Regions from separate parts of the Glutamicibacter bergerei genome, predicted to be linked through region 3. Evidence: riboswitches for the same ligand, from Rfam matches in the RefSeq annotation. Region 3 holds a riboswitch; each other region holds the start of a gene.
The links. Region 3 has a riboswitch for thiamine pyrophosphate ahead of thiC (phosphomethylpyrimidine synthase ThiC). Riboswitches for the same ligand answer to the same signal wherever they lie in the genome.

Region 1 (10,076 bases), 170 kb from region 3:
TCCTGACCACTGGCTATGTATGCCTTGCGGAACTTGTAATGACTTACCGCAATACCCACCCAGGCGATAAACCCGGAGAGTCCGGAGACATTGAGCAACCAAGTATAGGCAGAGCCCTGGCCAATAATTGCGGTGAGGAACCCGAAAAGTCCTACCGAAGCAGTCAATAACATCGCGGGGACCGGAACACCACGACGGTTTAGGCGAGCAAAGATCTTCGGGGCCTTGCCATCAAGGGCCATCGAGTAAAGCATGCGAGCTGAGGCATATAGCCCAGAGTTGCCCGCCGAGAGAATCGCAGACAGGATCACCGCGTTCATCAACGCGGCAGCAAAGGCGATACCCGCCCGCTCGAAGACCATAGTGAACGGAGAGCTGGCAATGTCAGCTTCCCCGCTGGAAAGCAGGCTCGGATCGGCGTATGGAAGCAGCGTGCCAATAATGAAGATTGCGCCCACGTAGAAGAGCATGATGCGCCAGAAGATCGCCTTGATGGCCTTGGGAATATCGCGCTGCGGATTCTCCGCTTCACCTGCGGCCACACCAACTAGCTCGGTGCCCTGGAAGGAGAAGCCGGCGATCATGAACACCGATACCACCGAAAGCCAGCCGCCCACGAAGGGCGCGTCTCCGTTTGACCAGTTGCTGAAGCCCGGGGTGCTATCACCCATAATGCCCAAGATCATCGCGATACCGCAGGCCAGAAAGACGATGACGGTGATGACCTTGATCATCGCGAGCCAGTATTCACTTTCGCCGAAGGCCTTGGTGGACAGCGCGTTCAGCCCGGTGAGTAGCAGCAAGAAGACACCCGCCCAGATCCATCCCGGAACATCTGGCAGCCAGTAAGACATGATGATGCCTGCCGCCACCAGCTCCGCGGCTACGGTAATGGCCCAGTTGAACCAGTAGTTCCAGCCGATCGCGAAGCCAAAGTGGCGGTTGACGAAGACCGAGGCGTAGGTCTGGAAGGAACCGGAGACCGGAAGCCGTGCGCTCATTTCACCCAGTGATTGCATCAAGAGCAACACCATCGCGCCGATGAGCGCATAGGCCAGCAGCGATCCGCCGGGTCCAGCTTGAGCGATAGTGCCACCGGAGGCTACAAAGAGCCCGGTGCCGATAGACCCGCCAATGGCGATCATCTGCATATGGCGGGCTTTGAGACCGCGCTTTAAGCCATCGGTGGGGGCTGCGGGCTTGGTCATGCGAATGCTCCTGAATTAAGGTTTTTGGGCCTTAACAAGCATTCCACCTCGGACGACTCAACAGCTATGAACCGCGCTACAGTAAGCGATCGATAATCTTTCGCTTAGCCCAGGTATATGGAGGATATATTGCGCTCAGAGTGTCAATGACCGTCGTTTTGCTCAGTTCAGAACGAATTTGCGAAAGACGATCGAAACCAAACTTGCCGTGATACGAGCCCATTCCGCTAGCGCCCACCCCACCAAAGGGCAATGACGGAATAACCATTTGAGCCAGTGGCGCATTGTGCACGATGGCGCCCGCGCGCACCCGATCGGAAAAGATTGACTGCAGCCGCGGGGACTCACTCATCAGATAGGCAGCCAACGGGGAAGGGCGCGCGGCGATAAATTCGAGCGCCTCATCGAAGGAGGACACCTCGATGACCGGCAGAATGGGACCGAAGATTTCTTCTGTCATCAACGGCGAGTCCAGATCAACGTTGCGCATGATGGTCGGTGCGATGCGCAGCGTTTGCTCGTCGTAGTCACCACCGTGGGAAACATCGCCCGAGTCAAGCATGCTCACAAGTCGGTCAAAGTGGTTGCGGCTGATGATGCGCCCAAAATCCTGATGGTTGATTGGATCCTTGCCGTAAAAACTGGTGATTGCCTGGCCCAGACGGTTAATCAGTGCATCGGTATCTGCGAAGGACAGCACGTAGTCCGGAGCGACACAGGTTTGGCCTGCATTCATGAACTTCGCATAGGCCAGACGCTTGGCGGTTGGCAAGAGGTGGTTATCAACCACGGCTGGGCTCTTGCCACCTAGCTCCAGCGTGGTGGGGGTCAGATGTGTCGCCGCGGCCTGCGCCACGATGCGGGCGACCTTTTCTCCGCCGGTGTAAAAAATGTGATCCCAGCGCGCTGCAAGGAGCTCCGTGGCGGTATCCACACCGCCCTCGACTACCGCATAAACCCGGGAATCCAGATACATCGGTAGGAGTTTGGCCAACACCCCGGAGGTAACCGGGGCGAGCTCGGAGGGTTTCAGTAGCGCGGCGTTACCAGCGGCGATGGCAGCAACTAACGGGGCGAGCATCAACTGCAGTGGATAGTTCCACGGCCCAATAATTAGTACTACGCCTAACGGGCGCGGCTCGACCTTTGCGATGGCCGGTTGCAGTGCGAGCGGCACCTTTACGCTAGTGGAATCCATCCACTCTGCGAGGTGCTTCTGGGCATGGTCAATTTCCGCTCGGACCACGTCAATCTCGCTGAACTTTGCTTCCGTGGCCCCCTTCCCCAGATCCTGATTTAGCGCATCAACGAACTCCCCGGTACGTTCTGCCAGCATTTTTTCTAGGGCGCGTAGCTGCCCGGCGCGAAAACGCCGCGGGTGAGTGATGCGTGTGTCCGCGGAATGACGCAGATGTTCTAAGACCGCTGCGATTCGCGAGGGATGTTCATCGACCGGTGGCGCGGAGTCGCCGACGGGATCGGGCAAAGGATTTGAGGTGAAGAGACCCATGGGTTGATGCTACTTCATTAGCTGCCAAGACCTTCCGTTTGTATCAAGTAGTTGCTACATTAGTTTTCAGCCAACGAAGGAAATTATGGATCAGCTCTCCTCCGCCACATTCGGAATCGCAATCGGTGCCGCCTTGATCTACCTGTGGCTACGCTTAGTAGCCCAGCAAGACAATCGCCCGGCGCTCACCCGAGCACGCTCGCATTCCTTCTGGTGCGCGCTGATCGCTTTCTTCGTCTGCACTTCTGGCTCGGCCGGAGATCTCAAAAATACCGTCACAGGAACGGACATTGGTGTCGCGGAGGTTATTGACGCCATCAACCCGGGCCTCTGGTTACTGCTGATCTACCTGCTGGGACTTTATTCGTGGCCGAAGTCGGTCACCGCCGTGCGTGCCGCCTCATTGGAACCTCGCTCGGTGTTCACCCCGTTGCCCCGGGCGCTGAGCCTGATTGCAGTGCTAGTATTTTTTGGCTCCGCAACCGCACTATTCTTCATCCGTGATGTCGCAGGATATCCGGCACAATTTGCCGTGGAGACCTTCGATTCCACGGGCGGCGGCGGGACTCTGCAAAGCGCTCAGGAAGGGTTGGCTGAGGCCGCAACACTCATCCCGTTATATTCTCTGAGCCTGGCTTCGTTAGGTCTTGCGCTGCTTATCGCCACGGCCTTGATTCTGTTCCGCAAACCATTGGGATCGCTGACTCCCCACGACAATCAGGTAATCCGTGCGGTCTGGCTGAATCGACTCTTACGCACCGCAATCCTTGGCTTCGCCACCGTGGGCGTGGCGGCACTGCAGTACAAGTCTTCCTGGTTACTCAACCTGTACCCCGAGGCAGATGATTATCGGATATGGCAGAACGTCGGAAATTTTGCGATGTTGCTCATTTTCATTCTTGTGGCCGCGTGGGCACCTCCCGCAAACTTTGTTAAGAATGCGGACACCGTGCCGAGCAGCGCATTTTCGCGCATGCGCGAAAATCTCTTCTCCCTAGGCTTCATCACCACCGCACTCAGCCTGGTGGGGATGGCCCTGATGCCATGGTCCAGGCAGGCCGAAATTAGCTTCGACACACGCCCCGGGGAGGATGCCCCACAGGTGATGCTGCTACTGGCCGGCTTTGTCGCCCTGTACCTGGCGTTAAACGCCGGGTACTTGGGATATGTGCACCACAGCTCCAAATCCGTTCACCACCAGGCACGGAATATCCGGAACCTTCCACGCTATGTATATATACTTGCCGGGATCTTGATCATCGTCAGTGGCTATCTACTGATCAACCCCCCATTAAAATATTTCTGGGGGCTGGTCAAAGTCGGTCCGACTTTTGCACTGCTCATGGTTCTCGCGGTCCTTGTGCTGACCGCCGGCTACATCTGGTGGGCTCGACGGGTGTCCCTACCCTGGCAGGTCAGTGCTGAGCAAGAAATTTGGTACCGTCGGGTGCTGGAATTTCGAGCGCTGCGCACCGTGACCGCTGCCATCATAATGATGCCGGGCTGGGGCTATGCGCCAGCCCCGTACCTGTGGGCCGCTGCGGTAATCGTGTTTTGTTGCCCGGCGGTCATCTTCCTGGCTCGGCCAGCGGCGAAGGTACGTCAGCTGGTATGAGCCAACATATTTTTGTGGATCTGAATGCTGCATTGCCACCTTATGCGCAGATCCGCACGCAAATTTCTTCCCTCATTTCGCTCGGCGAGTTACCTACGGGCAGTAAGTTACCCACCGTGCGCGCGTTGGCAACCGATTTAGGGGTAGCTTCGGGGACCGTGGCACGTGCCTATAAAGAACTTGAAGCTGCCGGGCTGGTGACCTCCCGCCGGCGTGCCGGAACCGTGGTTAACTCCGTGCCCGCTACGGAAGAGATTAGCAATGAGCTGATTGAAGCGGTGGATAAAGTGTGGCGCTTAGCCCGCGAACAAGGCATCGACGAACTGACGGTCAAAGCGCTCGTGCAACGCCGGACGCGGGGATGAACTTGATGTTCGAGCACTAACCTGAGTACGCTCGACCCAGTGACACGGGGTGTCGGATTCACCGACTGAGATGAGACCCGTCGAACCTGAACTAGTTCAAACTAGCGGAGGGATGTCGCATGACTCTAGTGACCGTTGCCCAAAAGTATCGGCAACAATCACCCTTGGTGTTTTGCCTGACCAACACTGTGGTCACAAATTTCACCGCCAATGTACTACTAGCTTCCGGTGCGGCCCCGGCGATGACAAACCTTCCGGGAGAGGCCGGTCCTTTCGCAGCCGTAGCGTCCGCGGTATTGGTGAATCTAGGCACGCCGAGCACCGAACAACTACGCGCAATGGACGAAGCGGTGCGCGGTGCGACCAAAGCGGGAACACCTTGGGTATTGGATCCTGTGGCAGTGGGCGCCTTGCCGGTGCGCACCGAGTTCGCCCGAAAGATCCTTGCCCAACACCCCACGCTAATCCGCGGCAATGCCTCAGAAATCCTCGCACTGGCTGGGTATCAGTCCACCGGGCGCGGAGTAGACGCGCAGGACACCGTATCCGCAGCGATCTCCGCAGGACGCGAACTGGCCCAGAATTACGGGAGCGTGGTGGCAATTTCTGGGGCAGCCGACGCGATTATTGATGCCACGCGCACCACCTTGGTGCATAGCAATGGCATCGGCCTGACCGGGATAACCGGGGGTGGGTGCGCGCTGGGCGCGGTGTGTGCCGGCATGCTGGCGATCACCGATGACCCGTTTGAAGCAACTATTGCAGCTCACGGCATGTATGGCCTGGCCGCCGAGAATGCGTTGGCGCTCAGCCGCGGTCCGGGAAGTTTTGCCTCGGCTTTCCTCGACGAACTCTCATTATTCGCCCCGGAAGAACTGCTCAATCTGCGCCTTCAGGAGGCAAACCATGCGTGATCTCGGAATTTACCTCGTGGCCAACACCCAAAGCTGCCAGCCACGCAGCACCCTAGAAGTTATTGAGTCAGCGGTAGCCGCTGGAGTTCAATGGGTGCAGTTACGCGCCAAAGATGAAAGTGCTCGCGAATTTTTCGAACTGACTTGTGCCGCAGCACGGCTCACCGCCGGCAAGGCAGAATTACTGGTCAACGATCGGATCGACGTGTTTTTGGCAGCTCGCGCCGCCGGCGCCGCGGTCACAGGAATTCACATCGGCCAGAAGGATATTCCGGTTTCCTACGCCCGGAAGATCATTGGTGAGGGAATCATCGGTCTGAGTGCCTCCACCGATGAACAGCTTGCTCACGCCAATGACCAGGCGCAGTACCTAGATTATTTGGGGGTCGGCGCGATTCGCGCTACTCCCACGAAAAAAGACCATCCGACCCCATTAGGTTTAGCTGGTTTTGCCCGAGCCGCAGCACTGACCACACTGCCCTGCGTGGCAATCGGCTCGCTCACCGCAGCCGATGCGCCAGCATTACGAACCGGCGCGGCAGCCGGTATGGCCGTAGTGCGCGCCATCTGCTCCGCCGAGGATCCGCATTCGGCGAGCGCCGAACTGCTCAGTATTTGGGAGGCAGCCAAATGAGTCCAAACATTCTTTCCATCGCCGGGTCCGACCCATCCGGGGGTGCGGGGATCCAAGCAGATCTGAAGACCATCGGAGCCAATGGCGGATACGGCATGTGTGTGATTACCGCACTCACCGCGCAAAATACCCACGGCGTGGACGCAGTGCTGCCCATCGATGCGCAGTTCGTGGCTAAACAACTCACCTCGGTATCCCAGGACGTACACATCGATGCGGTCAAGATCGGGATGCTGGCAAATTCGCAGATTGTCGCGGCGGTTGCTGCCTGGTTAGAAACGCTCAGTGCTCCGGTGGTATTGGATCCGGTAATGATCGCCACGAGCGGGGACCGGCTGCTGGAGACTGATTCGACCTTGGACGCGTTGTTAACCCGGGCAGATGTGCTCACCCCGAATACCGCGGAACTTGCCGCGTTGCTCGGCGAGGAACAGGTCAGCAACTGGGAAGAATTGGTGGCACAGTCTGGACGTCTGGCTGCTAAATACTCGGTGCTGGTGGTGGCCAAAGGCGGGCATCTTCCCGGCGACAGGTGCCCCGATGCACTGGTTGGCCCCGAGGGGTTGATCGCCAGTTTTGATAGTCAACGGCTGTCCACAAAAAACACCCACGGTACCGGTTGTACGCTATCTAGCGCACTGGCCACACAGTATGCGCTGCTCGGCGACTGGGCCGCCGCACTGGGAGCAGCCAAAAACTACCTTCATGCGGCGATTGCCGCGGCCGATGAGCTCAAGGTGGGCAGTGGACACGGCCCGGTGAATCACTTCGCCGCGCTACTGCCGCCAGTGTCCAGCGACCCGATGGCCCAGTGGTGGCGAGACATTGGTCAGCTGCGAGAAGGCATCGATGAGCTGCAGTTTATTATCGAGCTCTCCGCGGGAACCTTGGAACGCGAGAGATTCGAATATTATCTGGCCCAAGATGCCCTCTATCTGCAGCGTTACGCGCAGGTGCTCACGCAAGCCAGCACGCTAGCCCCGCAGATCGAGGCGCAGCGGTTCTGGGCTAAGGGCGCGCAGGGGATCTTGGAAGGTGAATTGCAGCTGCACCGCAGTGAATTGCGTAATTTATCTCCCGAACCGAGCGACACCACGCTGAACTACGTCAACCATCTGAGCTCCTGCGCGGGAAACTATGCGGAACTGATCGCCGCGATCCTGCCGTGTTATTGGATCTATCAGGACATCGGCAACCGGCTGAGCGCCGCAAACCATCCCGGTCACCGTTATGAGAGCTGGCTATCCACCTATAGTTCGGTCGAATTTGATGAGGCCACCGCGCAGGCGATCAACATGGTGACCGAAGCCTGGCAGCTTGCCGACCCGGCCACCCGGAGCAGAATGTGGGATGCGTTCAGGCGTTCGGCCGAACATGAGCTGTCATTCTTCGCGCAGTCTCATGCCCAGGGCGTAGACTTCTCTACGGCCTAAACGCGGGGCTACGAATTCTGGAGGAACGCATGAAGTGGAGCATTCACGGCAACGGGAAGACCATCACCGAAGGTGAGGTTGTTGCCCCGGATGAGCGGCTGCATTGGCCGCAGACCATTTCCATCGGAGTCCAGCACATTCTGGCGATGTTTGGCGCTAGCATTCTGGTGCCAACGTTGACCGGTTTCCCGGTCACTACGACCTTGCTGTTTACCGGTGTCGCGACCATCATCTTCTTGCTGATGACCAAGAATAAGGTGCCCAGCTATTTGGGTTCCTCTTTTGCGCTCATTGCCCCGGTGACTGCCTCTACCGTCGGTGACGATTTCTCTGCGGCGCTGGGCGGCATCGTGATGACCGGCGCAGCGCTGTTTATCGTCGGGTTGATCGTGGCCAAGACCGGCACTCGCTGGATTCATGCGCTCATGCCCCCGGTGGTCATGGGTACCATCGTCGCGCTGATCGGCCTGAACCTGGCTAGCGCTACCCTCGCGCCGATGCGCGATTTCCCCGCCACTACCTTCTTGACGGTGCTCGCGGTGGTGCTGTCCACCGTTGCGTTTAAAGGTTTGCTGGGCCGCTTGTCTATTTTGGTGGGCCTGGTTATCGGGTACTTAATTGCGTTGGTTCAGGGCCAGGTGGATTTCACCCCGGTAGGTCAGGCAGCTTGGCTGGGCCTGCCCGCATTCCACACTCCGAGTTTCGACTTTAATGTGGCACTGATGTTCCTACCGGCGGTCTTCGTATTGATTGCGGAGAACATCGGTCACGTGCGCACCGTGGGTCTGATGACCGGCAAGGATTTATCGAAGTTTAACGGCCGCGCCTTGATGGCCGACGGCATCGGCACCGTGGTGGCAGGCGTTGGTGGCGGTTCCGCGACGACTACCTATGCGGAAAACATCGGCGTCATGGCTGCCTCGCGGGTATATTCCACCGCCGCTTATTGGGTGGCCGCAATTGCGGCCATGGCGTTGGCCTTCTTGCCGAAATTTGGCGCGTTGATCAATACCGTTCCGGTGGGAGTCATCGGCGGACTGGGGATCGTGCTGTACGGCATGATCGGTATCGTTGGTGCCCGCTTGTGGATCGAGGCGAAGGTTGATTTTGGTAACCCGATCAACTTGATGACCGCCGGCACCGGCCTGATCATTGCGATCGCAGTGACCCAAGACTTAGTCTTTGGCCAGTTCCAGATGGGCGGTATCGCGCTGGGTACTATCGCTACCCTGGTCGTTTTCCATCTGATGACTACCGTGGCAAAACTTCGCGGAACCGACCTGACACAGGTTGATGCGTAGCTTTTGAACCGATCAACGGACCGGCATTGTGACGATGTTCATAGTGCCGGTTTTTGTTTAATCTTCAACCCGTCACGGATCACTGCTGGCGCTTCAGAATTTCGCATGAACCCGGGGTTGGTTTGCGTCGATTCCGCGGAGCCCAAAATCAAATTGTAAGGATTCTTTCCTATTTATGACGAGCGTCGCATTCCACGGCGGCCATCTCTGATGAAAAAGCCCCAAAGGGTATTTGCGACGGACCCTAATGGCGATAGCATGAATCCTTGTGACTGCGACTACATCTGACGGAAAGATCTCCGCGCGACTCATTTTCATAGCCCTCGGTGCCGCCCTTGGCGGCTTTGTTTTCGGCTATGACTCTTCAATTGTTAACGGCACCGTGGACGCTGTCGAACACGAGTTTGGGCTCAACGCCGTGACCATTGGTTTCACCGTGTCCTGCGCCCTGCTCGGCGCGGCCATCGGTGCGTGGATCGCCGGCATGGTCTCCGAACGCGTCGGCCGCGTTCGCACCATGGTGATCGCCTCGGCGATGCTCCTGGTTTCCGCACTGGGCTGCGGACTGTGCTTCAGCGAGGTTGACCTGATCGTCTGGCGCATCGTCGGCGGCATCGGCGTCGGCTTCGCCTCGGTGATCGCCCCGGCCTACATTGCCGAGGTCTCCCCGGCACAGCACCGCGGACGCTTAGGATCCATGCAGCAGATGGCCATCGTATTGGGCATCTTTGTGGCCTTCCTGGTCAGCGCACTGCTGGTATTCGTCATGGGATCGGCGGACGCTATCGGATGGTTCGGCCTGGCCGCGTGGCGCTGGATGTACCTGTCCTTGGCAATCCCGGCAATCATTTACGGGGTACTAGCCCTGCGCCTGCCAGAATCCCCGCGCTACCTTGTCGAACGCGGACGCTACGTTGAGGCCGCTACCGTGCTGACCCGCGATATGGGCATGGTTCCCGGGGCTGCCACCGAAGCCAAAATCGAGGAAATCCGCAACACCGTGCACGTTGAACGCCGTCAGGTGTTCAAGGACCTGCTCGGCCGTTTCGGTTTCCACCCACTGGTCTGGGTAGGCATCCTGCTCTCCGTGTTCCAG
Region 2 (10,076 bases), 1.1 Mb from region 3:
GGCGCGCCACCCGGTGCACGGCTGTCTCAAACTCCCGGTACGTCCAGCACCGGTCCTCGAAGAGCAGCGCTATCGCCTCGGGGTTGCGTGCGGTGCTCCGTCGTAATAGGGCTCCGATGGTGTTGCTGGTGGACGGCGGCATGACATGGTTCATAAGCTGTACTCCTGAAAAATTGCAGGCATGGGGTTTTAGAGCCGTTCGATGATGGTGACGTTTGCTTGCCCGCCACCCTCACACATGGTTTGCAGCCCCCATCTGGTGTCACTGCGTTCAAGCTCATGCAGCAATGACGTCAACAAGCGGGCTCCGGTGGCGCCGATCGGGTGTCCGAGGGCGATAGCTCCACCATTGACGTTGACCTTGTCCATATTTGCTTGGGTCTCGTGTTGCCACGCGAGGACGACCCCGGCAAAAGCCTCATTAATTTCGATGCGATCCATATCTTGCAAACTCATCCCGGTGCGCGCCAAAGCATGCTCGGTGGCTCGAATGGGGGCCGAAAGCATCATGACCGGATCGTCGGCTCGCGCCGAAACGTGATGGATCCGCGCTCGGGGCTTGAGCCCATAACGTTTTACCGCCGCTTCGGAGGCGATCAGCAACATGGCCGCACCATCAGACATTTGCGAAGCTGTTGCAGCTGTGTGCTGGCCACCAGTAACGATTGGGGCAAGCGAAGCCATTTTTGCGCGGTCCACTTCTCGGGGCCCCTCATCGATTCCTAAGCCCGCCACCGGCAGGATTTCTCGGTCGAAATATCCTTTACGCTGGGCATGAAGAGCGCGTTGATGTGAGGTTTCGGCGAAGTCTTCGAGGCTTTCCCGGGACAGTCCCCAACGGTCAACCATCATCTCCACACCGCGAAATTGCGAAATCTCTTGGCTTCCATAACGCTGTGACCACAGCTTTGACCCGGTGAACGGGTCCGGGAAACCGAAGTCTTTCGCGGCCACGTTGGAGTAAGACAACGGAATGCTCGACATCGATTGCACACCGCCGGCGATAACTAGGTCGCTGGTGCCACTCATGACAGCTTGAGCGGCGTAGGACACTGCTTGCTGACCCGAACCACATTGACGCTCTACGGTGGTACCAGGGACCTGCTCGGATAACCCCGCAGCTAACCAAGCACTCCGGGCAATGTCCATTGCTTGCGGACCAACTTGATCGATGCACCCTAGGATGATCTCGTCATACTGCTCCGAATCGATATTGTTCCGGCGTACCAGTTCGGCTAGTGGGGTGGCAGCGAGATCCAAGGGATGAACCTGCGAAAGCGCTTTGCCACGGCGTCCTACTGGGGTACGGAGTGCGTCAATAATGTAAGCCTCGGACATGGGTGATCCTCCAAAATAGTGCACCGGCGCACGGCATTGTTCGTGTTTTCAGTTGTGAAAACGTCAGTTTACAAAAACACTGGGTATGAAATAAGAATGCCCAAGACCGCCAATGTTGTCTAGCTCACAGCGTGTGTTTGGTGTGCGCTGGGGGCGAAAGCTACGCATGGTCTAGGTGAGTGACTAATACCGCCATGGACCTAACGGGTCCTACGTAGCGCGTGTAAGCCTGATCGTGGGCATTTTTAATCGGTTCTTTTCGAGGCAGACGGCCTCAGGTCAGAAAACTGAGCAGGTCAATTGCGAACCAATCATTCGTGACCCGGAAGTGGAAATGTTTGCGGAATCCGCTTCGCCTGCGTTGGCGCCGGAGACTGCGGATGATGTAACGCGTGGATGGCTTATTCCAGCGACTAGGGTAGTGCGGCAAATACTGCGGTGGGTCACCTATTAGCGTGGAGCCTATTTTTATAGTTGATGTGAGAGTAGTCAAAGCACTAGGTTACGATGCAGTAGGAAGTGCCTTGGAACTGTTGAAGGAGGAAAATTCAGTGAGTTCTAAGCCTGGCGAACAATCGCCGAGTTCGGCGGATGGATTGTTGATGATCCGTCCCTGGTCCGGGGTTGAAGAAGTGCCGGAACTATTAGATGTCTGGCGCTCCTCGGTTGAGGGGAGGCGAGATTTTCTCTCAGTTAATGATCTGAATTCGGTGGCCTCCACACTCGAAACCGTTTATGCACAACGTGCTCTGGTGTATGTTGCTCAGCTCGGGACACAAATCGTCGGATTTATGGCCATGGGAGATGAGCGGGTCGAATTATTGTGGGTTCACCACGAACACCGCCACATTGGCGTAGGCAGAGCCTTGGCGGCATTCGCCCATTCGAAACAAACGAATGTACAGATGGTAGTCAGTGCGCAGAATGCCGCAGGAATCGATTTCTTCCGCAGCTGTGGATTTGAACTATCTGCAGAGGAAGAGTTGAGCACCGAACCCGCGGCGAATATTTTACTGCGTCATGCCAGTGTCGGCGCCAAGGCCATGCGACGATAACACTATGAGTGAAAATAGTCGCGAAGTCCGTGAAGTCAGTGTAGTGCGGACCGCATCACGTACGTATAAGGCCACGAGTGCCGAAACCGGTTCGAGTATTGAGTTCGGACAGGCCGAGGGGCTGCTGACCCCGGTTGAACTTCTCTTGGCGGCCATCGCCGGATGTTCGAGTATCGATGTTGACGTTGCCACGACTCGGAGAAGCGAGCCAGAGAAATTTGAGGTGACAGCATCGGGTGACAAGCTCACTGAGGATGGCGCCAGCCGGATGGAGGACATCCGTCTCGGGTTTGATCTCAAATTCCCGGACACCGAAGAGGGGCGTAAGGCTGCAGGTATGGTCGAACGTATCGTCAAGCTGTCACATGATAAATATTGCACCGTTTCCCGCACGGTCGAACTGGGCGCCAAGGTCACCAGTGAGATAGCCAAAAGTTAGTTTTACCTGCACTAAATGAATTTTTTGACCCGCCATAGCTCAGCATTGCTCATGGCGGGTTTTTACTTTTATCTATACAGGGAACTCACATATTGGTCACTTGTTTTAGGATCTGGAAATAATTTTAAGTATCACTGGATTCGTAGGTTATAAGCGAAGAAGGTTATCGAAAGCGTAGAATCTTACTGCTTTTACTTCTGAATCCGAAGGTGGAATACGTGAAATTCTTCGAGTTACCCACCCCTTGTCGCTAGTTTGCCCTAGTCAGCAAAAAATCCTCGTCGTAGGGTCTAAATCATCCCCACGTTGAAGGAGCAGTAATGCAATCTCAGAACGTATTAGGAAACATTGACTGGGCGTCGATGCTACAAAAAATAGCCATCGCGCTAGTAATTCTCATCATTACTTGGTTGATAGCAAAAGTTGTTAAATGGGCTGTCTCCAAACTCGTCACCAAGATCAAGTTCCTCCAAAAACAAGGCACCGATGGAAAGCAAATCGGCGACTCCCTGGGTAAAGTTGCTGGTCTGATTGTCTGGCTCTTTGGCCTGGTTGCAATTCTCCAGGTCTTCGCGCTGACTGAGGTGCTCTCTCCGGTTCAAGATTTGCTCGGCGGAGTCATGGGCTTCTTGCCGAACCTCATCGGTGCAGCATTCATCTTCATCATCGGCTACGTGATCGCTAACGTCATCAAGCAGCTGATCCAGACCGGTCTGGGCACTGTTGATTTCAGCGCTTTGGTCCGAAAGGTTACCCCCGGAGATGCCGAAGAGGTTGATCCGGAAACTTCAATTCGCACCCAGCGGACCATCGTTGATGTCATCGCCAACATCGTGTTTGCACTGATCCTGTTGGTTGTCTCGATTTCTGCACTTCAGGTTCTTGGTATCGCCGCTATTTCGGTACCTGCGCAGGAAATGCTGCAGATCGTCCTGACTGCCATTCCACAGGTCATCATGGCGCTGATTCTTCTGGCAGTGGGCTTCCTGATTGCTAAGTTCGTAGGCAAACTGATCGAATCCACGCTTCGTGGTGTCGGTACTGACCGCGTTGTGGCCGGTTGGGGAGTCGTCCCTGAAAGCCAGAGCGCATCAGGCATCCTCGCTACCATCGTGAAGATCGCAATTATCCTGTTCTTCGCTGTGATGGCAGCAAGCATGCTGAATTTCCCGGCAATCACCAATATCCTCAACGAGGTGCTGGAGCTGGGCGGCAAGGTCGTCTTCGGCGCAGTGATCATCGCGATTGGCTTCGTCTTGGCTAACGTCATCCGTCGACTGATGGGTGATACTACGGCTTCGAAGATTGTCCGCTACACCGCCATCGCACTGTTCGTGGCGATGGGCCTGAAGTACATGGGCCTGGCCGACTCGATCATCAACATGGCCTTCGGTGCCATCGTGATTGGTGCGGCACTAGCAGCAGCCCTAGCCTTCGGACTGGGTGGACGCGATGCGGCGGCACGTACCTTGGAGAAGATCGATCTGAACAAGTTGGACGAACCGGCTAGCACCGGCACCGTGCCAACTCGTCCGGCACCGACGACTCCAACTCGTCCGTCACCAACCACGCCTCCGACAACACCAGACGAGTTCTAATACTTAGGGCTTGACGCATCAAAAAGGTGGGACCGATTGCTCGGTTCCACCTTTTTACTGCCCAAAAATGGGCCGCGACGTCCAGCATTTTCGAGTCTGATTTGGACTATTGATCCTTCCGTACCTCAGTGCAAAGCCAGCGCGGTGATGGGTGGTGCTTGGTCGGTGATCAACCGAGCATAATTTAGAACATCGATACGCTCGCCGTTGATTAAGAACTTGTCCCGTTCCCGGCCTTCGAGCACAAAACCACAACGCTCGGCGACCTTTTTAGATGCAGGATTATTCACCCGCAGGCCCAACTCCAAACGGTGTATCTGATGGGCGGTAAAAAGCTCGTCAGCCAAAGCAGCCAGTGCGCGGCTAGCTAATCCGCTACCGCGATGCGCCGCATGCATCCAATACCAGACCCAGGCGTTGCGATTTCCGGAGTCAATACTCGCAGAGACTAGACCGACTAAGCCGGTACCTTGAACTATCGCTAGTGGTACTTGTTGGTCAGGATTTTTTAGTAGCTGCTGAATGTAGTTCTCTGCCTCGACAAGGTTTTTAACCTCACCTTGCCGCGCCATGTCGGGGTGGGAACAAAAAGCCTCAAGAACTTGGGGTGCATCGCTAGGACGCAACGGACGAACAAAAGCTTGAGCCTCTGACTCGACATAAGGTGAGGTCGCGACATCGGCGGGGAACTTGGGCAGCTTGGTTCCTTGGTGGAAGAGCAACTGCCAACCATGGGCCGAATGGATCCACAGCGAGGTGCGCTGGCTCGGGGTGTCCGCGCCGGTTTTCCAGCGTAGTAACACCAGAGTCTCACTGAGCTGTTGGATACGCGGCTCGAGCAATTGGAACGTAGGTGATTGGTCTACTGGTTCAGTCATGAGCAGTTTGATGATTTGGCTGCGATCGTAGTTTCTGCCGGAGGCTCCAACTTCCTCGAAGTCTTCATGAAGTAGCCGTTTGAGCTCCTGCTGATTGTGGCGAATGCGCTGAGTTAGCAATTGCTTTTCACCGTCAATGATCTTTGCGGCTACCAAGTGATCAGGAGATAAATCTCCCGGGACAGAAAATTCGGGCATGGCAACGAGTAAAACACAGGACAGCTATGGCTGTGAAGTCATGAAGTTAGTAATTGTGAGCCCTGACATGCTTATAATCCAAGTACTCCGCGGGAGCCCTTAAGGGCTGAGAGGGCTTTGTGCCGACCGCTACACCTGATGCGGGTCATGCCGCCGTAGGAAGGAATTGCCTTCGTGCACACTGTCATTGTCGGCGCCGGAATTATCGGTCTCGCCACAGCTTTCGAACTTCGCGCTCGCGGTGTTGAAGTCACGATCATTGATCCGGCTCCCGGTTTAGGTGCAAGCCATGCGGCCGCCGGGATGCTCGCGCCAACTGCCGAAACCACCTGGGGCCAGGACCAACTTCACAGGCTGATGTCCTGTTCGGCCAAGGCCTACCCCGAATTTATTGATCGAATTTTTCAGGCCACCGGCCAGCGCGCTGCTTACGTTGAAAATTCGACTTTGGTGATCGCCGCCGAACTGGCGGATATGGATGCGCTGTTGGAATTAAAGCGGCTACAAGATTCTTTAGGGTTCAGCGCTGAAAGACTTGTGCCGAGCGCCGCACGCAAACTTGAACCTGCGCTGGCGACAAACATTGCTGGCGCCATATACTGCGCCGCAGATCAACAATTGGACCCACGGTCTTTGCTGAAGATTCTGATCAGCTACTTTGAATCCTCCATCGTGCACGAGACCGTGGTGGGGCTCCTGAGTCACGGGTCAAAAACCTGCGGTGTGATCACCTCCAGCGGGCTGCGAATCCCTGCAGACCAAGTGCTTCTGGCCGCCGGTCTGGGGCAAATTCCGGGCGTATCAAACCTCGCGCTACGCCCGGTCTATGGCGATATCTTACGGTTGCAAGGCTCAACACGATTCCCCTTGATCAAGCGAACTGTTCGCGGGATTGTGCACCGTGAACCGGTCTATCTGGTCCCACGCGCCGACGGAAGTTTGGTCCTGGGTGCGTCAAGCAGGGAAGACGGACAAGAGCAGGTCAACGTGGGACAACTACATGCGTTGTTGGACAATGCGCGCAGGCTTGTGCCGGGCATCGTGGATACCACGCTGAATGAAGCAATCGTCCGTGCGCGTCCCACCACCCCGGACGACAGGCCGCTGATTGGCCGGCTGGATGCCGGGCTCGTCCTGTCAACCGGCTACTCGCGACACGGGGTGCTGCTAGCCCCATTCGGAGCACGGGTCGGCGCCGGGTTGCTGCTCGATGACCCACAAGACGCGCATCTACTCGCCGCAGTCTCGCCGGAAAGATTTGGCGAAGTCCACCTGCAAACCAGCACCTTCTAGGAGACAAAAAACATGCAACAAATAGAACTTTTCCTCAACTCCACACCCACCACCATGCCCGCCAACAGCACAGTGCGTGAACTGATCGCCACACATACCGGAAAACGAATCACCGACGAAGGCAGAGCCAGCGATGGATCACGTCTGGGCATTGCGGTCGCGGTGGACTCTGCGGTGGTGCCACGCAGTGGGTGGAATGATTTTTCGTTGCAGCCTGGCCAGCGAGTAGAACTAGTCACCGCAGCGCAGGGAGGCTGAAGATGGAAAAACTTACGATGGACAACGATGGATTTGAAGTTGCCGGGGTAGGGTTCGCTTCTCGACTCATTCTTGGCACCGGGGGAGCGACCTCGCTGGATATTTTAGAACAAGCGCTCCGTGTCTCAGGTACGGAGCTGACTACGGTTTCGATCAGGCACTTCGCCGCTGCTGGCTGTGGTTCGGTGTACGAACTTTTAGCTCGCAATTCTGTGCGCCCACTGCCGAACACCGCCGGTTGTTTCACCGCGCGGGATGCGATACTCACCGCCCAGCTGGCGCGTGAAGCTCTGGAAACAAACTGGATCAAACTTGAAGTCATCGCCGACGAACATACGCTGCTTCCGGACCCAATTGAACTATTTACCGCTGCCGAGGAACTAGTTAATGACGGATTCCAGGTTTTCGCCTACACCAATGACGATCCGGTCATGGCTATGAGGTTAGAGCAGTTGGGTGTAGCGGCGGTGATGCCAGCTGGTGCCCCGATCGGTTCGGGCTTAGGGATCCTTAATCCACATAATATTTCCACTATTACCGCCCGAGCCTCGGTGCCGGTCATCTTAGATGCCGGGGTAGGTACCGCCTCGGATGCGGCCAAAGCCATGGAGCTGGGTTGTGACGCCGTACTGTTGGCCAGCGCGGTCACGCGAGCCAATAACGCACCCTTGATGGCCGCCGCCATGCGTGATGCCGTCCGTGCAGGTCGCGCGGCACGGCTGGCCGGACGCATCGTGCAACGCGACCTTGCGCTGGCTTCCTCGCCAGATTCCGGGATGATGCAGGCGCTCATTGGTGACTTCTCGTGAGCGCCGAACCGCGCCTTGCCCGGGAGTTAACCGCGACGCAACTAGCTAGATATTCTCGACACCTGACTCTGCCAGGAGTCGGAATCACCGGGCAAAACCGTATCGCCAACGCCAAGGTATTGATTATCGGCGCTGGGGGATTGGGTAGTCCTATTGCCAGCTATCTGATCGCCGCTGGGGTTAAACAACTCAGCGTCATCGACCCGGATAGTGTGGAACTCTCAAATTTGCAACGCCAGATCTTGCACCGTGAAAAGGATCAGGGTGCACTGAAAGTTGCGTCGGTGCAACGCCTTGCCGTTGAGCTCAACAGTGAGGTTGCGGTGCACTGTCATGCCACATATTTGGCACCAGAGAATGCGGTGGAACTTTTTGCCGAACACGATGTGGTGATCGATGGCAGCGATAATTTTGCGACGCGCTACCTTTCCAGCGATGCCGCGGAAATTACCGGTACACCTTTGGTGTGGGGAACAATTTTCCAATTTGCGGGTCAGGTCTCGGTATTTGATCCGCAATCCGGTCCGATGCTGCGCGATATCTTCCCTGAGATGCCAGAGGCTGATTCGGTACCGTCCTGTGCCGAAGGTGGGGTATTTGGTGCGCTGTGCGGGGTGGTCGGATCGTTAATGGCCACCGAAGCGCTAAAAATAATCACCAAAGTGGGACAACCACTAACCGGGAAACTATGGCTTTACGATGCGCTGACCGCCGGCGTGCAGATTTTGAGTTTTGACCGTGACCCACAGCGTGCGTCGGTCCGAGAACTTGGCGATTATGAACCTCAGTCTTGTTCGGTGGTTGTGTCGGGCGAAGAAATCGACGTGACAGAAGTAGAAAAGTTGCGAGCCCAAGGCCAACTGGTATTGCTCGACGTGCGAGAACCATGGGAACGTGCGCTGGCAACTATTGAGGGCAGTATTCATCTGCCCCTAGACCAATTGTCCGGTGACTTCTGGACGCAGTTTCACTGGGAGCCAGGAACCCAGGTGGTGACCGTCTGTAAAACCGGGGCACGCTCGGTTCGCGCCGCGCTCACACTCAACGCGGCGAGGCCAGCAACGCTTGCCCCGGTGCTTAGCCTGCGCGGCGGAACACTGCGTTGGTTAGCCGAGATTCGTGGTCAGGTCGTGAACTACTAGGTAGTACTGACATACTGAAGGCATGGAGTCAACCAAAAAATTACTGATCAGAGAGCTATCCCAAGCCGATGAACAGCAAGCAATTGCCGCTCATCACGCATTGCTCGACGATGATTTTGATTTTCTCCCGACATGGTCAGCCCGGCAAAGCTGGAGCGGCTACGTGCAACGCATGAGCGAAGGGCGCAGCGGCGAATTCATCCCCGAAGGGTGGGTGCGCAGCGGTTTATTCGTCGGAGTGCACGAAGGAAAGCTCGTAGGACGTATCTCGGTGCGTTACGAGCTCAACGATTTTCTGAGCGAGGTCGGCGGACACCTTGGTTATGGTGTGGTCCCGGAATTCCGCGGCCAAGGCTTTGCTACACAATTGTGCGAATTTGCGTTAACAGAGCTCAGATTCCACGGTGTGCGCTCGGCTTTGGTAACCTGTGATGAGCAGAACGTTGCTTCACAGGCAACGATCATCGCCTGCGGCGGACAAGCCGATGAAAATCGCCCCACGGTGCATGAAACCGGGGGAAACACCAAACTGCGTTATTGGATTTCAACAGCGCGCTATTAGGCGTTAATGAAGCTATTTCTGTATGTTCCACCACAGATAAACGATGTACTTGTCCGAAGCGCGTAAAATAGTATGTTGGGTCGACTGTGGCCCCGCCTCCGAGACCCTAAATTCTCTACACGAAGTGAGCCTTCCCGTATGTCAGATACAACTCTCATCCGTCGCGACGACCTGCGCAACGTAGCTATCGTTGCGCACGTTGACCACGGCAAGACCACCATGGTCAACGCAATGCTCCAGCAGACTGGTGCATTCGAAAGCCACGGTGAAACCGAAGATCGCGTGATGGACTCCGGCGAGTTGGAACGCGAGAAGGGCATCACCATTCTTGCTAAGAACACCACCGTGTTCTACAGCGGCCCAGCTGCCGAGGGCAAGAAGATGACCATGAACATCATCGATACCCCGGGTCACGCCGACTTCGGTGGCGAGGTCGAGCGCGGCCTGTCCATGGTTGATGGTGTGGTTCTGCTTGTCGACGCCTCCGAAGGCCCGCTGCCACAGAC
Region 3 (10,076 bases):
GGCAAGGACGCGATCGACGTTCAGAAACTCGGAACATTGATCCCGAGGCGCCGGTGTAGATCATCCAAGATCGTCGGAAGCTGTTCGGCTCGGTGCCCAGCTGCAAAGTAGAAGCCTTGGGCATAATCGATGGCTAGGTGCCGGACGAGTTCGAGGTCTTCGGAGGTCTCTAAACCTTCGGCGAGTGTCTTGGCTCCGGTCTCCTTGGCAGCTGAAAGCAGCGAGTCCACTAACGCGCGGACCTCGGCTGAGTCAACGTAGGAGCTGATCATGCTGCGGTCGAGCTTCACCACATCTGGTTTCAACTGCAGGATCCGGGAGCGGTTTGCATATCCGATTCCGGCATCATCGATCAGCAGCAAACAACCGAGACTTGTTGCGATATTCCTCGCTTGGTTGCACAGGCAAGGTTCGCTTAGTTCGTTTAGTTCCAACCCCCAGTTCAGCCGAGCGTTCATTTCTACGGTTGCCGTTCCCAGCGCTTCGATGGTTGGACCTGAAGCGTTTAGCGTTAGAAGCATGCCTGAGGGAAGATGCACGCTAGCCTGAAGTATCCCGTCGATAACCTGAAGCTCTAATTCGGTAAGCCGGTTCTCCGCGTGGGCGTTACGGAAGTGCACATCAGGAGCAACCTCATCATCAAACCGGGTCAGGGCTTCAAACCCAAAGACTGTCCACTGAGCGAGATCAATAAGAGGTTGGAAAACAAAATGCACGATACAGCTCCCTAGCAGAGGGATATTTAGACTGGACGAGAGAAAGCATCCGTTAACGGGAAACCGGAAGTAAACATTACAGCGCGCACTGAGCGAAAGCTACGCGCGGATGAAACACACAGCATGGGGGCATCTTGTGAATCTAGCTACGGATCAAAGAAGAGCAACAGATAAGTACTGGTGGGATCCGGCGGGTATCGCGAAACGCCTGGGTGGGATCACAGATATCGGTGTAAGCATCACCGGGCTCGTGGCGCTGTTCCTGATGATTCTGTACCTCATCAATATTGTGCAACCTGGAGGGGCCGACATCTACCTGTGGGCATCGGTTTTTCACTTTCTAGGTGCACTGGCTGTTCTTGTCCTAGTGCTCATCAAAGGCGATAATTTTCCGCTCTGGGTGGCCTATCTCGGAGTGCTCACGGAACTTATCTCGTTTGTCTATTACGTTGCCTTTACTACGAACCATGCCCAAGTGGTATTAAGGCTGCAGGAATTCCCGCTCATCGCTTTGTATCTGTCCTGGCTGTTCCCCGTCTGGCTCACTCGACTATCGATTTACCCCACGATGCTCTTTACAACGGTCTACGCGGTCTTCTTTGGACCGGCGGTTGGCACCGAACACAGCCAAACGCCGCTCAACATTGCAGGACTCACGTTTTTCACCTTTCTGAGTATCACCGTTGGAACTTTCGTCCGGAGAAGATTTGAACAAGGCACCGAAATTGATGCGCTTACCGGAGCGTTAAACCGCAATGGTTTATCGCTACGGGGCGAGCCGGCTCTGGCCCGCGCACTTCGTTCATCTCGTCCCCTGACCGTTGCCCTGATTGACCTCGACGGGTTTAAGCAGATTAACGATTCCCAGGGACATGAAGCCGGTGATCAAGTGCTAGTGAACCTCGTGGCAAATTGGAAGCAGGCCACAAGAAAATCGGATCTGGTATGCCGGCTAGGCGGAGACGAGTTCGTCCTGGTCTTTCCGAATACCGGATTGGACGATGCCCAAAAACTGCTGGGCAGGACCCAGAGTTCCAGTGAATATCTGTGGTCTTATGGGTTGGCTCAAGCTCTCACCGGAGACAACCTGAGTACCATGATTCTGCGTGCGGACCGAGCAATGTTTGAAAATAAACGGGGACGCTCAGAGCGTATTTAGCCTTCCAGCTTGCCGCCCATGCGGTCCTGCATCTTCTGGCTGGCCTCGTTGAGTCCGCGAATCTCTACCGTTTTCCCGTAGCTCGCGTACTTGTTCTTGACGGAGTCCAATGCGGCCACCGTTGAGGCATCCCACAGGTGGGAAGAGGACATATCGATGATGATTTTTTCCGGATCGCCCGCGTAATCGAACTGGGTGTAGAGGTCATTCGACGAGGCGAAGAACAGCTCACCGTCCACGTGGTAAATCGCAGTGTCGGCTTCGGCCAAGGCCGCCGTCGGTTGATCGCGTTTCACGGTCACAAAGTGGGCTACGCGGTTGGCGAAGAGGACCATTGCGGTCAGCACGCCCAGTCCAACACCGATGGCCAGGTTATTGGTGGCGACGGTGAAAACGACGGTCACCACCATGACCGCAGTCTCGCTCTTAGGCATCATCTTCAGCGTGCTCGGCCGGATGCTGTGCCAGTTGAAAGTAGTAATCGACACGAAGATCATGATCGCGACTAGGGCAGCCATCGGGATTTGCGCCACGATGTCACCGAGCAATACCGCCAAAAGCAGCATGAAGACGCCGGCGAACATGGTGGAGATGCGGGTTCGGCCGCCGGAGGCTTTCACCCCGATCATGGTTTGTCCGATCATCGCGCAGCCACAGATTCCACCAAAGAAACCCGTCACGATATTCGCCGTTCCCTGACCCCAAGATTCCCGAGTCTTATTCGAGGGAGTATCGGTGATGTCGTCAACGAGCTTGGCAGTCAACAAGGACTCCAGCAAGCCAACGAATGCGACAGCTAATGCATAGGGCGCGATGACCTGGAACGTTTCGAAGCTGAAAGGAACGTTGGGGATCAGGAAGACGGGCAGTGATTCAGGAAGTTCTCCCTTATCGCCCACGGTGGGAACGCTGACCTTGGCAAACACGGTGATCAGCGTCAGTACGACAATTGCGATCAGCGGGGCAGGGACCGCCTTGGTGATCTTTGGGAAGAAGTAGACGATAGCCAGGCCCAGAAGAACCAGTGGGTAGACGGCCCACGGAACGTCGCCGAGCTCAGGCATTTGCGAGAGAAAAATCAGGATGGCGAGTGCGTTGACGAACCCGATCATCACTTGCCGGGGGATGAAGCGCATCAGTTTCGCGACACCGAGTAGCGCCAAGAGCACCTGGAAAATACCGGCCAAAATTACGGCAGCAAAGAGGTAGTCCACCCCGTGGCTGCGTACCAGCGGAGCAACAACCAACGCGACCGCGCCCGCCGCAGCGGAGACCATCGCTGGACGGCCACCGGTAAATGCGATCACTATCGACATGGTGAATGACGCAAAGATCCCGATCCGTGGATCAACTCCGGCTATAATCGAGAAGGCAATGACCTCGGGAATCAACGCCAGCGAAACGACGAGACCGGCCAGCAGCTCGGTTTTAAGCAAACGCGGCGATTTCAAAGTACGCCAGACGGACTGTCGTTCTAGAGGCGTCAGTTCGTTAACCGCGGTAGACACGGGTGCTCCATTCACTTGAGGACCCCAGAAAACTGCGTGCGGGGACTATCTAAAAATATCGCACCCGGTGCCCGGAAGCTAAGTGCGGTGCCGGATATCTCGGAGCGACAGTTCTTTTGGAGCCTGTGAACGGTTAACGAAAATTCCCCGCCGGTAAACCGGCGGGGAATTTCACGATCATCACTCGCACCTTCAATGAGGTAATTACTACTCTAAGCGTGAATGCTGTGCAGTATCTTTGGGTGAGCCCGGCGTTTGATGATGGTTGCGGATGATCGCTCTTGAAACCCAGGGCATTGTCCGGCCGTTTAGAATTTCAGCCCGCCTCGAAGGCTTTGGCTTAACGAAAACTCCCCGCCGGTAAACCGGCGGGGAGTTTCACGATCATCACTCGCACCTTCAATGAGGTAATTACTACTCTAAGTGTGCTTGCTGTGCAGGAACTTTGGTTCGGCTTCGTGTTCGCCGGTGCTAGTCCGTGCCGGGCCCGACGGGGATCTTATCCCCGACGTAAACCTTGCCGCCGCTTTCGAGGAACTGCTTGCTCTTCTGCGCCATTCCGGCCAAGGCGGCTTGAGCCTCGGCGGATCCGTACTCGTCACGGATGTCTTGGGAAATACGCATAGAACAGAATTTCGGACCACACATCGAACAAAAGTGAGCGGTCTTTGCCGGTTCTGCAGGAAGCGTTTCATCATGGAACTCCTGCGCGGTGGCCGGGTCCAAGGACAGCGCAAACTGATCATTCCAACGAAACTCGAAGCGTGCTTTGCTCAGGGCGTTGTCTCTGTCGATTGCGCCGGGGTGGCCCTTGGCAAGATCCGCTGCGTGGGCAGCGATCTTGTAGGTAATCACTCCGGTCTTCACATCATCGCGGTTGGGCAGCCCCAGATGCTCCTTGGGAGTCACATAGCAGAGCATTGCCGTGCCGTAACGAGCGATTTCGGTGGCACCGATGGCGCTGGTGATGTGGTCATAACCAGGGGCAATGTCGGTGACCAGAGGGCCAAGCGTATAAAACGGTGCCCCGTCGCACAGCTGTTGTTGGCGTTCCACATTTTCGCGCACCAAATGGAAGGGGATATGCCCGGGCCCCTCAACCATGACCTGCACATCGTGTTTCCAGGCTCGTTTGGTCAGCTCGGCCAAGGTGTCCAATTCGGCAAATTGTGCCGCATCATTGGCATCCGCGATAGATCCCGGACGCAGCCCATCACCTAGGGAGAAGGCCACATCGTAACGGGCAAAGATCTCACACAGCTCATCAAAGTGGGTGTAGAGGAAATTCTCCTGATGGTGCGCCAGGCACCAGCCGGCCATAATTGACCCACCGCGCGAAACCATTCCGGTGACACGGTTGGCGGTCAGCGGGATATAGCGCAGCAAGACCCCGGCATGAATGGTCATATAGTCCACGCCCTGCTCGCATTGCTCAATGACGGTGTCCCGGAAGATCTCCCAGGTGAGTTCATTGGCTTCGCCGTTGACCTTTTCCAGCGCCTGGTAGATCGGCACGGTGCCGATGGGCACCGGGGAATTGCGGATGATCCATTCGCGGGTGGTGTGAATGTCATCCCCGGTGGAAAGATCCATCACCGTGTCCGCACCCCATTTGGTGGCCCACTGGAGTTTGGAGACTTCCTCGGCAATTGAACTGGTGACCGCCGAGTTCCCGATGTTCGCATTGATTTTCACCAGGAACGCCTTGCCGATGATCATCGGTTCGGATTCTGGATGGTTGATATTTGAGGGAATGATGGCGCGGCCGGCGGCTAGCTCGCTGCGCACTAATTCGACATCGCAGTCCTCGCGCAAAGCCACGTAGCGCATCTCTTCGGTGATCAGTCCCCGGCGTGCGTAATGCATTTGGGTGACCCGGGCACCGGGGTGCGAACGCAGCGGAGGTGCGGATCTGCCGGCCCACTCGGCGCTCGCCGTGCCGCGGCGGACCGCGGACTTTCCGTCATCATGCAGGTTGCGCTCACGTCCCGCATAATTTTCGACATCTCCGCGCGCCAGAATCCACGATTCGCGGAATGGTTTCAGGCCTGCGTTAGGTTCGCTTCCCGGACCGCTGGTGCGGTACACCGTCAGCGGTTCATTTGGTTGGCCATTAGGAGAATCCGCCAACTTGATCTGCGTGACGGGAACCGAGATTCCTGTGGACTCGCGGTAGGCAAGAGTGTGGGCGGGGTGCTGTTCAAATTGTTCCACTGTGGGAAACTCACTTCCTTCGCCGGCATTACCCGGACAGGTTCAACGGTCGCGGACGGCAATAGTCCGGTCTCAGCCCCTGCCGGGGCACCCGTGTGGTCTGAAACAACGTACCACGTGCTGAGGAAGCAACTCCAAAAATGAAAGCCGCACTGGGTTCGAGCACTAGAGCTTGAAGCTATGTCTGGGCTTGGCTGCGCGTCAATAGCGCCTCGGAAAACGCGCTGAGCGATGCATCGGGGCTCGGCAGAGTGGCCTGCAGGCAGTGCTATGTATAGCGAATATGTATCATGCATGCTGAGGGTAGGATGGGTGGAGCGTCAGCAGTATAAGGGGAGAAATGAAGCGCCGTATCGCCGATATCGAATATGAGCAGCTGATGCTCAGTCGCTACACCATTGCCCACCAGCGACAGGCTGGCGGACTGGATCGAAGTGTCTATCTGTTGATGAGTCGTATCGATGGGCAAGGTCCGATGACCATCGCGGAACTGAGCCACGCATTACGTTTAGATGCCTCGACCCTGCAACGCCAAGTAACCAGTGCAATCAAGGATGGTTATCTGGAGCGGATTGCCGATCCGGATGGACGCCTGGCTCGTAAGATCACGCTGACAGCTGACGGCGAGCAACAAATGAACGAAGCCCGAAAAGCCTCCACGAACGCGCTGGAACACATCATGGAAGATTGGTCGGCGTCGGATATCGACTCGTTCGCCAATCTTTTGCATCGCTTTAATCTGTCGATCGAAGAATATAGCGATTTGAAACGTGCTTAAAGAAGAACTCCCGTTGGGCAATATCCAACGGGAGTTCTTACGATCATCACTCGCACCTTCAAGGAGGTAGTTACTACATTATCGACGCTTCCTATGCCAGTGCTGAGCGCAAGCTCCGTAATAGCGCAGACTTAGCTGCAGTGATTAGTTAGCTGGAACTTCTTGATGATTGCCTACCGGTTCCAGGACGGGTTTTTCTCGCGCTGAAGGAATCAGTGCGGCAAGAACTGCCGCGATCACCGAGATGCCAGCGCCCAGGATTAGTGCCACGCGGAAGCCAGTCTCCGAAGGGACCATGACACCGCTGAAGTCGGTGGTCATCTGAGCCAAGACGAGACCGACAACAGCCGCGCCGGTTGTGGTGCCTAGCGAACGCATCAGGGTGTTGAATCCGTTGGCGGCGGCGGTCTCGCTACGCGGAACAGCGCCCATAATGATTGCCGGCATCGCGCCGTAGGCAAGCGCGACACCACTGTTGACGACAAGACCGGTGGCCAGCAGGCCCCAGGTGCTGCCCATGCCCAGCAATCCCACGCCATAGCCAATTGCGAGAATCGAGACGCCGAGGGTAAGGGTGAACTTCGGTCCCCGTGCGTCGGTGAGCTTTCCTCCGATGGGAGAAAGCACAAGCATCATCAGGCCTGCCGGAGCCATCCAGAGCCCAGCTGCAAGGATTGACTGTCCCAAGCCGTAGCCGGTTTGTGTTGGCAGCTGAAGGATCTGCGGCATGACCAGCATGCTCGCGTACATGCCAAAGCCCACAAAAATCGACGCGATATTTGTCAGCAGAACTCGTGGAATGACCGCGGTGCGCAGGTCCACCAGGGGATCCTTGGTGCGCGTTTCCCACATTCCCCACAAGGTCAGCGAAACGGCTGCAACCGCCAGTAGTCCCAAGGTTATCGCAGAGGCCCAACCCCACGCGGAGCCCTTGGAAATCGCAAGAATCAAGGAAACTAAGCCAATAGTCAGGCCGATAGCGCCGAGCCAATCGAATCTCTGTCCGGCAGCTCCTGCGGGCAGTGCCGGGATCAGCTTCCAGATGGCTAATGCCACCAGCAGCGTGAGTGCGGCACTTCCATAAAATACCGCGCGCCAGTCGGCAAATTCGATCACTGCCGCGGAAAGTGGCATGCCCACCGCTCCGCCAACGCCTAGCGTGGCGCTGACCGTGGCAATGGCCGCGGAGAGACGTTCTTTAGGTACCAAGTCGCGCAACATTGCGATGCCCAGCGGCACCATTCCCGAACCGAAGCCTTGCAGCGCACGTCCGGCAATCATCAGTTCCACATTTGGTGCGACCGCACAAAGGATCCCACCGATAAACAGTGGGATCGCCAAAATGAGGATCATTTTCTGCTTGCCAAAAAGGTCGCCGAGTCGCCCGGAGATGGGTACCGCTACTGCTGCTGCCAGTAAGGTCGCGGTAATGATCCAAGCGGCATTGTCCGCCGAAGTGTTAAAGATGCTTGGGAGCTGTGGGATCAGCGGGGTCACCATGGTTTGAGTGAGCGATGAAGCGATGCCTGCCGAGGCGAGAACGCCTACGGCAAGACCTGAGCCGGGGATTCCGGCTGAGGTGGGTCTGGACACGAGGACCTTTCAGAGAGAATGTGTAAGATACATACTGTATTCATCTTACACATCCTTGCGGCGACTAAAGGAGCGGAGTGGTGCAGGTGAGGGAGGCCCGTTATGTCTTGGTACTAAAACCTAAGGGGGCTCAACTGCGCCTGCTTCTCGCGGATTCGCCGGATGTACGCAGAATATCCGACACGGTTTGCTGGATCTAATGAAGTCGGCCGATAGCTTCTCCGGCAAGTAATGAAGTTTTGCTCCCGCTGCTCGTGATAGATCTCTCGGGCGAATCTTTGATCATGCGTCTGTTGTTGCGCGATAGGGGACCGCGGTGGGGCGCCGCGCCCATTTCCACTCAGCTGCAGTGCCTGATGCACAGAGTCTAGGCGAAAACATGAATGAATTATGTGTTAACGACTATGGTTCAAAATCCCGTCTGAATCTAAGGTTGATTCCATGACACAGAGCAACGCGGCCCACCCGCTGAATGTGGCGATAGTTCCAGACTCGTTCAAGGGCAGCGCCCGAGCTAGCGAAGTAGCTGCAGCGATTGCCGACGGTGTGCAAGCAGCTGCAAGCTCAGTCAGCCGTGACGTGGAAATTACGGCGGTCCCTTTTGCCGACGGCGGCGAGGGAACCCTTGACGCACTGACCGACGCATGGGGGACCGAGCCGCAAAGTGTCCGAACTACTGATGCGCTGGGCCGAACAGTCAGTTCCCGTTTTGGCTTATCTGCAGACGGGACAACAGCCGTAATCGAAGCTGCCGAAGCCGCCGGATTGCCTCAAGTTAGTGACGTGCCCCGCCAGCCATTGAACGCGACGACCTTTGGGCTCGGCGCACTTGTCACGCAGGTATTAGATCTGGGTGTCCAAAAAATCATTCTTTGCCTGGGCGGTTCGGCAACCACCGACGGAGGAGCTGGAATTTTAGTCGCACTTGGGGCGAAGCTCCTCGACGCGCAGAAACAAGAACTTGCTCCAGGCGGTGGCCCGCTTAATGAGTTGGCCGGCATTGACGTCTCCACTTTGGATCCGCGGGCACAACACGTCACTTGGCAGGTCGCCTGTGATGTCACCAACCCACTACTGGGTGCTAACGGTGCCGCCGCAGTATTCGGTCCACAGAAAGGCGCCTCACCACAGGACGTAGAAAAGCTGGATGCGGGTCTGCGAAAATTGGCAGATGTTCTAGAAGCTGCGACTGGGCGAAAAATTCGTGAACGCGCAGGAATGGGTGCCGCAGGCGGCCTGGCTCTTTGCATTGGCTCCTATTGCGAGGTTGAACTGGTGCCCGGGTGGGAACTGGTGGCACAGGCAATTAACGCGCACGAGATCCTTTCCGCCGCCCAGCTCGTTTTCACCGGAGAAGGACGCCTGGACTCTCAATCCTTACAGGGCAAGGTAGTCAGTGGGGTGCTGCAAGCGGCCAACCCGCAAGCAGACGTCATCGTCATCGCCGGTTCAGTAGCTTTGGATGAAGTAGCGCTCGCCGATTCAGGAATCCTAGCCGCCTATTCGATTGCCCAAGGCCCAGCGGATCTGGAAGAGCTCTCCGCTAACGCGTTGCAGCTTATTCGGCGTACCGCATATAACGTGGCCCGTACCTACCTGCGCTGACGGTAGTAGTCGGCACTCATCCTGTGGGTGTACTTACCGTGCGCAGAGTTCGCCCTCTGAGCTGAAGCCAACCGAAACGTTGGTGACTAAATTTAATGCCATGATGAAGAAAAAGTATCTTTCAATGTTGGCCGTGATGATTCCAAGCGCGTTACTGCTGACCGGTTGCAACGTTGCCGATTTGGCGCAAGACAAATATGAGCAGTCAGCGTCCAAGAGTGCAAAAACTTCTGAGGATGGCGTGGCCTCCGGCCTACTTCCGAAGTGGGTTCCTGCTGGCGGTACGGACGTGAAGCTGGAACAGCGCAGTACCGGCGACGAGCGTATCTTCACCATGGACTACGCGGGAGATTTATCTTCTGAAAGCTGCAAACCACTCAAACTGGTGGGGGTACCTAGCGAAAAGGAACTGCAGAAGGGTTATGCTGCAGACCCGCGAACCAAGAAACTAACCGCGGACAATTTTGTCACCTTCCGCACCCTCGAAGCTGACTGGTGGCCGC

Region 1: linked by a shared signal. The riboswitch ahead of thiM (hydroxyethylthiazole kinase) and the one ahead of thiC (phosphomethylpyrimidine synthase ThiC) in region 3 are both predicted to bind thiamine pyrophosphate.
Region 2: linked by a shared signal. The riboswitch ahead of thiO (glycine oxidase ThiO) and the one ahead of thiC (phosphomethylpyrimidine synthase ThiC) in region 3 are both predicted to bind thiamine pyrophosphate.

Annotation. Positions count from the first base shown of each region.
Region 1 is NZ_CM137131.1:46,914-56,989, reverse strand. It holds gene ACX5K5_RS00280 (amino acid permease) at 1-1,208, opposite strand, end outside; gene ACX5K5_RS00275 (aldehyde dehydrogenase family protein) at 1,285-2,718, opposite strand; gene ACX5K5_RS00270 (hypothetical protein) at 2,804-4,333, shown strand; gene ACX5K5_RS00265 (GntR family transcriptional regulator) at 4,330-4,698, shown strand; TPP riboswitch at 4,734-4,828, shown strand; gene thiM (hydroxyethylthiazole kinase) at 4,818-5,612, shown strand; gene thiE (thiamine phosphate synthase) at 5,605-6,246, shown strand; gene thiD (bifunctional hydroxymethylpyrimidine kinase/phosphomethylpyrimidine kinase) at 6,243-7,679, shown strand; gene ACX5K5_RS00245 (uracil-xanthine permease family protein) at 7,709-8,980, shown strand; gene ACX5K5_RS00240 (sugar porter family MFS transporter) at 9,249-10,076, shown strand, end outside.
Region 2 is NZ_CM137131.1:2,360,502-2,370,577, reverse strand. It holds gene ACX5K5_RS10925 (fatty acyl-CoA synthetase) at 1-154, opposite strand, end outside; gene ACX5K5_RS10920 (acetyl-CoA C-acetyltransferase) at 190-1,338, opposite strand; gene ACX5K5_RS10915 (GNAT family N-acetyltransferase) at 1,890-2,393, shown strand; gene ACX5K5_RS10910 (OsmC family protein) at 2,398-2,832, shown strand; gene ACX5K5_RS10905 (mechanosensitive ion channel) at 3,153-4,430, shown strand; gene ACX5K5_RS10900 (GNAT family N-acetyltransferase) at 4,556-5,506, opposite strand; TPP riboswitch at 5,586-5,685, shown strand; gene thiO (glycine oxidase ThiO) at 5,681-6,799, shown strand; gene thiS (sulfur carrier protein ThiS) at 6,812-7,057, shown strand; gene ACX5K5_RS10885 (thiazole synthase) at 7,060-7,866, shown strand; gene ACX5K5_RS10880 (ThiF family adenylyltransferase) at 7,863-9,008, shown strand; gene ACX5K5_RS10875 (GNAT family N-acetyltransferase) at 9,031-9,570, shown strand; gene typA (translational GTPase TypA) at 9,709-10,076, shown strand, end outside.
Region 3 is NZ_CM137131.1:3,472,638-3,482,713, reverse strand. It holds gene ACX5K5_RS16035 (hypothetical protein) at 1-59, shown strand, start outside; gene ACX5K5_RS16030 (EAL domain-containing protein) at 21-716, opposite strand; gene ACX5K5_RS16025 (GGDEF domain-containing protein) at 853-1,875, shown strand; gene ACX5K5_RS16020 (SulP family inorganic anion transporter) at 1,872-3,383, opposite strand; gene thiC (phosphomethylpyrimidine synthase ThiC) at 3,855-5,597, opposite strand; TPP riboswitch at 5,595-5,702, opposite strand; gene ACX5K5_RS16010 (MarR family winged helix-turn-helix transcriptional regulator) at 5,938-6,375, shown strand; gene ACX5K5_RS16005 (MFS transporter) at 6,520-7,968, opposite strand; gene ACX5K5_RS16000 (glycerate kinase) at 8,410-9,573, shown strand; gene ACX5K5_RS15995 (hypothetical protein) at 9,656-10,076, shown strand, end outside.